One region of the Azospirillum sp. genome, then DNA from elsewhere that is predicted to be linked to it. Evidence: riboswitches for the same ligand, from Rfam matches in the RefSeq annotation. Region 1 holds a riboswitch; the other holds the start of a gene.

Region 1 (5,006 bases):
GGAAGCGGTGGTGGGATCCATGCGGCTCAGCCCTCGGTCGGTGCGTCGGCGGTTTCGTAGGTCGCCTGATGGCCACTGGCGACGCGGATCAGGTCGTCGAGGAAGGCAATGGCCAGCACGATCAGGCCGGCGGCCATGATCGTCTGCGGGATCCACAAGGGGATCGGCAGCACACCCTGGCTGACGTCGCCGAAATCGTAGGACTGCCAGGTCATGCGGCTCCAGTGGAAGGCGAAGTAGCCGGTCAGAGCGGTGGCGAAGGCGAGGCACAGCAGCTCGAACGCCCGCCGCGGCGCGCCGTGCAGGCGTTCCACGATGATGCCGACGCGGATGTGCGCGCCCTGCCGCAGGCTGGGGCCGAGCATCAGCGCGAAGGAGCCGGCCATGGCGTAGCCGGCGAACTCGTCGGCGGCGGGGATGGCGATGCCGAACGGGCGGGCGAACACGAGGGCGAGGATCGGCACTGCGATCAGCACGAACAGGACCGCACCGAGGAACTCCGCGGTCCGGTAGAGCGCGGACAGGGCAGGACGCATGGGGACTCCGGGAGGGATTTTGCCCCCTCCCCATCCCTCCCCCGCTTCGCGGGAGAGGGGGCTCGTTCCCTCCACCGCGCCAGCGGGGGAGGGGCAGGGAGGGGGCAGCCGAACTTACTTCCTGAACGCCGCGACGATCGCTTCGCCGTCGGATCCAGCGGCCTTCTGCCACTCGGCGGTCATGGTCTTGCCGACCTCGGCGAAGCCGTCCTTCAGCGCCGCCGGCGGGGCCAGCACCTTCATGCCGTTGTCGGCCAGCGCCTTGTTCAGGTCGGCGGTCTTCTTCTCCCAGCCGTCCCAGCCGCGCGCCTCGGCCTTCGCCGCGGCGTCCTGCACCGCCTTCTTGGTGGCGTCGTCCAGGCCGTTCCAGACGTCCAGGCTGACGAACACCATGTTGCGCGGCAGCCAGGCCTGCACGTCGTAGTAGACCTTGACGAAGTCCCAGGCCTTGCTGTCCACGCCGGTCGCCGCCGAGGTGATCATCGCCGACACGATGCCGGTGCCGAAGGCCTGGGCCACCTCGGCCGCCTCGATCTTGGTGGGCACGGCGCCGGTCAGTTCGGCGATGCGGGTGGTGGCCGGGTTGTAGGCGCGGAACTTCTGCCCCTTGAGGTCGGCGACCGAGGCGATCTCCTGCTTCACGTACAGGCCCTGCGGCGGCCACGCGACGGAGTACAGAAGCTTGAGCTTCTGCCGCTCCAGCTTCTTCTCCAGGTACGGCTTGGAGACCTGGTAGAGCTTCTTGGCCGAGGCGAAGTCGGTGGCCAGGAAGGGCACCGAGTCGAGGCCGTACAGCGGATCCTCGTTCGCCCAGGAGGAGATCAGCACCTCGCCCAGCTGCGCTTGGCCCGACTGCACGGCGCGCTTGATCTCCGGATGCTTGATCAGCGAGCCGTTGGAATGGACGGTGATCTGGATCTTGCCGTTGGTGGCGGCCTTCACGTCGTCCGCGAACTGGCGGACGTTCTGGGTGTGGAAGTTGCCGTCGGGGTAGGGCGTCGGCATGTCCCAGGTCTCGGCCAGCGCCGGCCCCGAGGCCAGGGCGAGCGCCACGGCGGCGGCGCCCAGACGGTAGCGGGTGCTTGTGAGCATCGGTCTCGGTCTCCCTGTCGTGCGTGCGGACGTTGAACGTTCTTGTGCACGCACGACAGGTTTCCGCGTTAACGGACGGCCGTCAAATCATTTCACGGCCGAGACTTTAGGATGCGAAGCGCTTGAAGAAGCCGCCGGCCATCCAGCCCAGCGCCGCCCAGAAGATGGCGCTGATCACGATGGACTTGGCGACGAACTGCGCCACCAGCTCCGGCGGCGGGGAGCCGCCGAAGGCGTCGGGGTGCGGTGCACCGACGGCGTGCGGCAGGACCAGCAGCGCCAGCCCCACGGGAAGCCGCCACCACCCCTTGCCGAACGCCAGCACCGCCAGCCCGCCGGCCGCGCCCAGCGCCGCGAAGACCCACCAGGCCTGACGCGACGCCAGATCGGCGGCGATGGTGCCGGGCAGCTCCGGCGGCAGGCCGAGGGCCGGTGCCAGGGTGAAGGTGGCGAAGCCGCCCAGACCCCACAGCATTCCCTCGCGCGCCTCGACCGGCCGGCCGGACAGCGCGAAGGCCCCCACGACCAGCAGCGCGAAGCCGACTCCGGTGATGAGGTTGGCCGCCGCCGTCAGCGCGGTGCGGGTGACGACGTCCTCCGCCTCGGGTTCGGCGGGAAGGGGGGCGGAATGGTCATGGCCGGTGTGGTCATGCACCCCGCCGCCGGTCTCGAACACCTCGGCCTGGAGGATCAGCGGTGTCGTGGTGACGGCCTGCAATACGGAAACGAGGACGCCAGCCAGCAGCCCCGCGGCGAGCGCCGCGGAGAGAATCCGCCTCAACATGGCCCCGGCCTTAGTGGCAGGGGAACGAGAAGGCGTGCCGGGCGTCGTGCGCGGCGTCGTGCAGCGCCTGCGCGTTGGCGAAGCCGGCGCCGTAGACCAGGAAGCTGCCGAGCAGCATCGCCACCAGCGCGGCGACCAGGGTCTCCGAACGCGACAGGCTGCGGGAAGAGGACGAAACGGTCGTGTTGGTCATCGATGTCTCCATGTGCCGTCACACCCGACGGATTGGATTGAGCCTCGATGGCAGGTTTCCTGGCTCGCGGGTCGTCGCCGTGTGGCCGATGCCTTCCCGGAATCCGGTGGCATGAGCCGGCTCGCCGCTTACAGTTGCGGGGGCAGCCACGGGCTTGGTCCCTCGATTTGGTCGACCGCACCGTGTTCCCTATTATCCCGGCGTGGCTTGGCCGTGCCGGGCACCATCGGCGCACACTCTGGCAGTGCGCCGCGGCCTCCGCAAGCCCGAATAAAGTCGTTGACCTTGCGGGCTGCGGGGGCCTAAGTCTGCCCCCCAGCGGCATGGTTCCCGCCACCCCGTAGGGGTGACGGGTGAAAAGGGAACGCGGGAAGGGCTTCGGCCCGGTGCCGCGGCTGCCCCCGCAACTGTGTGTGGCGAGTCGCGACGGCGAAGCATGCCACTGGCCGGAGACGATCCCGGCCGGGAAGGCCAGTCCCGCGGCGCTGACCCACGAGCCAGGAGACCTGCCCGGCCGCGACACGTCAACGAAGCTCCGGGCGGGGTGCACCGGTGGCGGGGCGCGATCCATGGTACGGCTCGTTCTCTCCCACGCTCCCCAGGCGCTTCCGGTCAGTGAAGGAAGAGTCCATGGGCGAGAAGCTCGGCGTCATGATCTGCGGCCACGGCAGCCGCGACGCGCAGGCGGTGGCCGAATTCGCCGCGGTGGCGCACACGCTCGCCCACCAGCTCCCCTACGAGCACGTCGAGTACGGCTACCTGGAGTTCGCGCGGCCGGTGCTGCGCGAGGGGCTGGACAAGCTGGTGGCGGCCGGCTGCACCCGCATCCTGGCGGTGCCGGCCATGCTGTTCGCCGCCGGGCACGCCAAGAACGACATCCCCTCGGTGCTGAACGCCTACGCCGCCGAGAAGCCGGGACTGACCATCGACTACGGCCGCGAGCTGGCCATCGACCTGAAGATGCTGCGCGCCGCCGGCGACCGCGTGGCGCAAGCGCTGGCGGCGGCCGGCGACGGCGTGCCGCGGCACGAGACGCTGCTGGTGGTGGTCGGGCGCGGCTCGTCGGACCCCGACGCCAACTCCAACGTCGCCAAGGTCACCCGTATGCTGTGGGAAGGGATGGGCTTCGGCTGGGCCGAGACCGCCTACTCCGGCGTCACCTTCCCGCTGGTCGAGCCGGGTCTGGAGCACGCCGCGCGCCTCGGCTACAAGCGGATCGTGGTGTTCCCGTACTTCCTGTTCACCGGCATTCTGGTGCGCCGCATCTACGACGCCACCGACGCCGTGGCGGCGCGCCACCCGGACATCGAGTTCGTCAAGGCGCCCTACCTCAACGACCACCCCATGGTGCTGGAGACCATGCGCGACCGCGTCCAGGAGATCCTGGACGGCACCGGCAACATGAACTGTCAGATGTGCAAGTACCGCGAGGCCTTCCTGGGCTTCGAGGACGAGGTTGGCCTGCGCCAGGAAAGCCACCACCATCACGTCGAGGGCATCGGCGTGGACGGCGGCGCCCATCACCATGATGATCACCACCACGACCACGGCGGCCATCACCATCACCATGGTCACGGCCACCATCATCATGACCACGATCATGATCACCACCACGATCATGATCACGGGCACGGCCATCCTCACGACCATCCCCATGACCACGATCACGGGCATGGCCATGATCACGGCCCTGGGCACGGACACCACCCGTACCCGCACGCCGACCATCCCCTGGGGCCGCGCAGCCTGACGCGGTCGGGCGCCGATGGCGACTGATCAGCCCGCCGCGTTGGACTACCTGCGCGATCCCGACGCCATCTACCGCCGGTCCTTCGCCACCATCCGGGCGGAAGCCGACCTGGCGCGCTTCCCGCCGGACGTGGCGGAACTGGCCATCCGCCTGATCCACACCTGCGGCATGGTCGATCTGGCGGACGACATCGCGTTCTCCGCCGACGTGGTGGCGCAGGGCCGCGCCGCGCTGCGCGCCGGCGCGCCGATCCTGGTGGACGCGCAGATGGTGGGCGCCGGCATCACGGCGCGCCTGCTGCCGGCGAGGAACCGCATCCTCTGCCACCTGCACGACGCGGCGGTGCCGGGTCTGGCGCGCGCCATCGGCACGACGCGCTCGGCCGCCGCCGTCGACCGCTGGCTGCCGGAGCTGGAGGGCGCCGTGGTCGCCATCGGCAACGCGCCGACCGCGCTGTTCCGCCTGCTGGAGCTGATCGACGCCGGGGCGCCGCGCCCGGCGGCGGTGCTGGCTTTCCCGGTGGGCTTCGTCGGCGCCGCGGAGTCCAAGGCCGAACTGGCCGGCAACCCGCGCGGCCTGTCCTTCGCCACCGTGCGCGGCCGGCGCGGCGGCAGCGCGCTGGCGGCAGCGGCGGTCAACGCACTGGCGGTG
Region 2 (5,006 bases), on a different contig from region 1:
GTGAAGGCGACGACGGTGGCGCTGTGGACCGCGCCGGCGGTCCTGCTCCTGCTCGCGCTGCTGGCCGCGCGCCCGCTGCTGCGCCGCCGCGCCGCCGAGGCCGCCCCAGCACCGCTCAGCGAGGCCGAACAGGCCCGCCTGCACCAGATCCTGTCCAACGGAGGCCAGGCATGATGACCTTCTGGCTCGTTCTCGCCGCGCTGACCGCGGCGGTCCTCGCGCTCCTGCTGCTGCCGCTGCTGCGCCGGGGCGACGCGTCGGCGTCCGACCGCGCCGCGCACGACGTGGCGGTCTACCGCGACCAGCTCGCCGAGGTGGAGCGCGACGTCGAGGCCGGCCTGCTGACGCCCGATCAGGCCGAGGCGACGCGCATCGAGGTCCAGCGCCGCATCCTCGGTGTCGGCCGCGACGGCGCCGCCCGGCCGGTGGGTCGCGGTGCGCGGATGGCGCTGGCCGGCTCGCTGGCGGTGGTCGTGCCGGCAGCGGCGGTCGGGCTCTACGACCACCTCGGCGTGCCCGGTTTGCCCGACAAGCCCTACGAGGTGGCGCAGGCCGAGCGCCAGCAGCTGGGCGGCGACCAGGACCCGACCATCCTGGCGATGATCGAGGGGCTGTCGGCCAAGCTGACCGAGAACCCCAACGACGTCGAGGGCTGGCAACTGCTCGGCCGCTCCTACCGCGCGCTGAACCGGCTGGACGAGGCTGCGGCGTCGCTGCGGCAGGCCGCCAAGCTCGGCAGCACCGACCCGGAGACCTACGCGACGCTGGGTGAGTCCATCACGCTGGCCGGCGGCGGCGCGGTGACGGCGGAGGCCGGCAACGCATTCCGCAACGCGCTGCGCCTGCACCCGGGCGACCCGCGCTCGCGCTTCTATCTGGGAATGGAGGCGATGCAGCTCGGCGACGCCGTGCAGGCGGTGGCGATCTGGCGCGACCTGGAGAAGGACTCCGCCCCCGAGGCGCCCTGGCTGCCGTTCCTGCGCGAGCGCATGCGGGAGGCCGCCGCCTCGGCCGGCGTCGCCCCGGAGAGCGTACCGCCGCAGTCGCCGGTCACCGCCTCGGTGGGCGACGCCCGCCACGAGCGCGTCGCCCCGGCCCAGCGCGACACGCCGGAGATGGTCAAGGCGATGGTGGTGCAGCTCGCCGACAAGCTGGCGCAGAACGGCGACGACGCGGAGGGCTGGGTGAAGCTCGGCCGCTCCTACCGGGTGCTCGGCGACATGGAGAAGGCACGCGACGCCTACGCCAAGGCCGTGGCGCTGAAGCCGGCGGACGTCCAGGTCAAGATGGACTACGCCGACGTCCTGCTGCTGATGGCCGGCGAGCCGGAGCAGCTGCCGGGCGAGTACGTCGCGGTGATGCGCGAGATCCTGGCGCTCGACCCGGCGAACGCCGACGCGCAGTACTTCGTCGGCTTGGCCGAGCTGCAGGCCGGGCATTTCCGGATGGCGCGGACGCACTGGTCGAAGCTGCTCGGCGGGCTGGATCCGAAGTCGGCCGAGTTCAAGGAGCTGAAGAAGCAGATCGAGGAGTTGCCGGAGGGCTGACCGCGCCTTCGGGTTTTTGGGAGGGGGCCGCGCGGGTTTCGCGCGGCCCCTTTTTCGTTACGGCTGGAGATGCTCCAGCAGCGGTTCCGCCCCGGACCGCTCCTGCCAGCGGTCGAACCACACGATCTCCGACAACGGCGTGCGCGGCAGCCAGCCGGCGGTTTCCAGTTCGGGCTTCTCGAAGAAGTGCGAGACGCGGCCGACGCACAGGTAGGCGATCGGCCGGATCGACGGCGGGATGCCCAGCGCCCGGCGCAGGTCGGCGTGCCGCATGATGCTCACCCAGCCGACGCCGAGGTTCTCCGCCCGCGCCGCCAGCCACAGGTTCTGGACCGCGCAGACGGCGCTGTAGAGGTCCATCTCCTTTTGGTGCGTCCGTCCGACGACGACCGGGCCGGTGCGGCGGCGGTCGCAGGTGACGCAGATCCCCACCGGCGCTTCGAGAATGCCTTCCAGCTTGAGCGTGCGGTACGTCCGCTGCCGGTCGCCCTCGAACATCGTCGCGGCTTCGGCGTTGGCGGCCGCAAAGGCGTCGTGCACCCGTTGCTTGGCCTCGGCCTCGCGCACGACGATGAAGTCCCAGGGCTGCATGAAGCCGACCGAGGGGGCGTGGTGCGCGGCCCGCAGCAGGCGCGCCAGCGTCGCGTCCGGAATCGGGTCCGGAAGGAACTGGCCGCGGACGTCGCGCCGCTGGTGGATGCACCGGTAGACGCTGTCGCGCTCGGCGGCGGAAAAGTCGGGATTGCTCTGGATCAGACTGGCTTCCATGGTGTCCCCTGCATGGGAAAGCGTGAGCCGCCGCCCGTCCATGGCGGGGCCCTATGGCTTTCAGGCCGGTCTTCTGACTCGGGTTCATCCCGTTCGGACGCCTTCCCAGCGCGGGCCAGTGGCGTGTGTCCGGACGGTCCCCCTCACAGCGTTGGGCACGTGGCGGAGTCGCACCGCCTTCCCGATTCTCCCAGGGGAAACCCCGTGGGCACCTGAAACGCGGCCAGTCCTACACCGAAGGCGCGGCGCGATCCAGCCTTCAGCTGTCCTTGGGCGTGTCCGCCGGCTTGCCCTCGGCCGGTGCGTCCGCCTTGTGCTCCTGCTGCTGCGGGGCCTTCCTGTCGCGCTTGGCCGTCTTCGCCTGCCAGGATTTCTCGGCCGGGGTGGCGTTCTGCGGGATCGACTTGGCGGGCGAGGGCAGGGGGATCATCGGCTTGGTGCCCGCGGCGTCGGCCGAGGCGTCCACCTTCACCGCCGGGCGCGGCACCGCGGGCGGCGCCTTCTGCTCGGGGTATTGCGGCTTGGCCACCACCTGGGTGTCATCCGGCTTGGCGTCGTCGGGCGGGGTCGGCAGCGTCTGCTTGTTCTCGGGGGGCTTGCTCTCCGCCGGTTTGGGCTCGGCGGGTTTGGGTTCGGCCGGGGGCTTGTCCTTGTTGTCGACGCGCTCCTGCGCCTTCTTCAGGATGGCGACGTCGGAGTCGTCGCCCTTCTCGGCGGGCTTGCCGTCGCCGCCCTTCTTGGCCTTCTCCGCCTCCACCTCGGCCTTGGTCTTTACGATGACCTTGCGTCGGCGTGCGCCGTCGCGCTCCTCGGCGTAGGTCGGCTTCTTGGCGACCTCCAGCTTGGCGCCGGTCACGAACTGGATCAGCGTCTGGTTCGTGTCCCACAGGCCATAGCATCCGCAGAGCGGAAGGCTGAGCATGGCGGCGAGGACGAGACGGCGGGACATGGTTCTGAACCACGGCTGCGGGAAGGGCGCCGCGCGGACGCCCGCCGGGGTCCATGCCAAAGCCGGGCCACTGCGGCACGGTCGCAGAAAAATGCTGCCGGCCGTCCGGCGCCGCTGGCACGCGCTTTGCGAAAGTCAGCGTGCACAGTGCGGCTTCACGATCTCTCCCAACGCCGCTTCCTCGACGCACCGCCCGTTTCCACGGCCGGTGCGTTTTCTTTTGCGGGACGCGCCGTCCGCCGGCTTCCCCGCGCCGGGAAGCGATTCCCGGAAATGGAAACGCCGGAACGGACTCCCGACCTTGGGAACGCCATGGGTGCCGGGCGCCGCGTTGGTCCGGATCTTGCTGCCGTGTCCGCGGGCGTCGAGCCCGATGCAACCGGACACCTGCCATGAGCGGCAACACTTCCCAAGCCCGGACCGTGGAGTCCACCCCCTGCGCCATCCGCCGCGCGCCGGCGCGGCCGTCGGCCGTCACCGCGCTGACCCGCGCCGTCGAGGGCTTCTTCGTCCGCCACCGCCGCCGGCTGGCCGCCGTGCACGCGGCGATGTTCGTCGTCTTCATGACGATCATCTTCGGGCCGCTGTTCACGCCGGAAGCGCCGCCGGGCGCCGGGGCGTTCGACCACATCACGCCGTTCGCATCCTACGTGCTGTGGGGGCTGTGGTTCCCGCTGGTGTTCCTGTCCGTCATCGTCACCGGGCGCTCCTGGTGCGGCATCCTCTGCCCGATGGGCGCGGCGGCCGAGTGGGGCAACCGCTTCGGCCCGCAGTGGGGCATCCCCGCCTGGATGCGCTGGGAAGGTCTGCCGGTGGTCAGCTTCCTCATCGTCACCATCCTCGGCCAGACCGTCGGCGTGCGTGACCACCCGGAAGCGGCGGCCGGCGTGTTCGGCGGCACCATGGCGGCGGCCGTCGTCGTCGGCTTCCTGTACGGCCGGCGCCGGCGCGCGTGGTGCCGGCACATGTGCCCGATCGGCCTGCTGCTCGGCGTCTTCTCGCGCCTCGGCGCGGTGGAGTTCCAGCCGAAGCTGCGGCTGCCCGGCGGCGAGGCCTACACCGAGCACGGCGTCTGCCCGACCATGATCGACGTGACGCGCAAACAGGAATCGCGCCACTGCATCGAGTGCTTCCGCTGCGTCAACCCCGAGGCCAAAGGCGGCGTGGCGCTGCGCCTGCGCCGGCCGGGCGAGGAGGTGGAAGAGATCCGCCACCATCACGCCAACCCGATGGAGGTGTGGTTCCTGTTCATCGGCACCGGCATCGCGCTGGGCGGCTTCCTGTGGCAGATCCTGCCGGTGTGGCAGGACCTCCGGCAGGCGTTCGGCGAATGGGCCATCGAGCGCGACCTGCTCTGGCTCGCCGAGCCGGGGCCGGCGTGGCTGATGAGCGTCCACCCGGAGCGCCGCGAGGTTCTGGTCTGGCTCGACTTCTTCCTGATCGTCGCGGCGATGCTGGCGGTGATGGCGCTGTACGCTGCGCTGCTGGGCGCAACCACGGCCGCCGCGGCGCGCCTCGCCGGCCGGGCCGGGGCGGACTCCGGCTTCGCCCGCCGCTTCACCGAGCTGGGCTACCAGTACGCGCCGGTGGCCATGGTGTCGCTGGCCGTCGGGCTTGGCACCGCGCTGTTCGCGCCGCTGCAACTGCTGGGATTCGGGCCGGAGGCGGTGCGCGCCGCCAAGGGCCTGCTGTTCGCCGCCAGCCTGGTGTGGAGCGGCTGGCTCGGCTGGCGCATCCTGGCC

Evidence for each region. Region 1 has a riboswitch for cobalamin ahead of ACRWK7_RS02595 (CbtB domain-containing protein). Riboswitches for the same ligand answer to the same signal wherever they lie in the genome.
Region 2: another riboswitch for cobalamin. It lies ahead of bluB (5,6-dimethylbenzimidazole synthase); the one in region 1 lies ahead of ACRWK7_RS02595 (CbtB domain-containing protein).

Annotation. Positions count from the first base shown of each region.
Region 1 covers NZ_JBOZRT010000016.1:32,833-37,838, forward strand. The annotation lists gene ACRWK7_RS02575 (TRAP transporter large permease) at 1-21, opposite strand, end outside; gene ACRWK7_RS02580 (TRAP transporter small permease) at 27-536, opposite strand; gene ACRWK7_RS02585 (TRAP transporter substrate-binding protein) at 651-1,628, opposite strand; gene ACRWK7_RS02590 (CbtA family protein) at 1,735-2,412, opposite strand; gene ACRWK7_RS02595 (CbtB domain-containing protein) at 2,423-2,605, opposite strand; cobalamin riboswitch at 2,638-2,848, opposite strand; cobalamin riboswitch at 2,913-3,133, shown strand; gene ACRWK7_RS02600 (sirohydrochlorin chelatase) at 3,236-4,381, shown strand; gene ACRWK7_RS02605 (precorrin-8X methylmutase) at 4,371-5,006, shown strand, end outside.
Region 2 covers NZ_JBOZRT010000060.1:47,929-52,934, forward strand. The annotation lists gene ACRWK7_RS14340 (cytochrome c-type biogenesis protein) at 1-174, shown strand, start outside; gene ccmI (c-type cytochrome biogenesis protein CcmI) at 171-1,547, shown strand; gene bluB (5,6-dimethylbenzimidazole synthase) at 1,605-2,315, opposite strand; cobalamin riboswitch at 2,362-2,546, opposite strand; gene ACRWK7_RS14355 (hypothetical protein) at 2,575-3,264, opposite strand; gene ACRWK7_RS14360 (4Fe-4S binding protein) at 3,657-5,006, shown strand, end outside.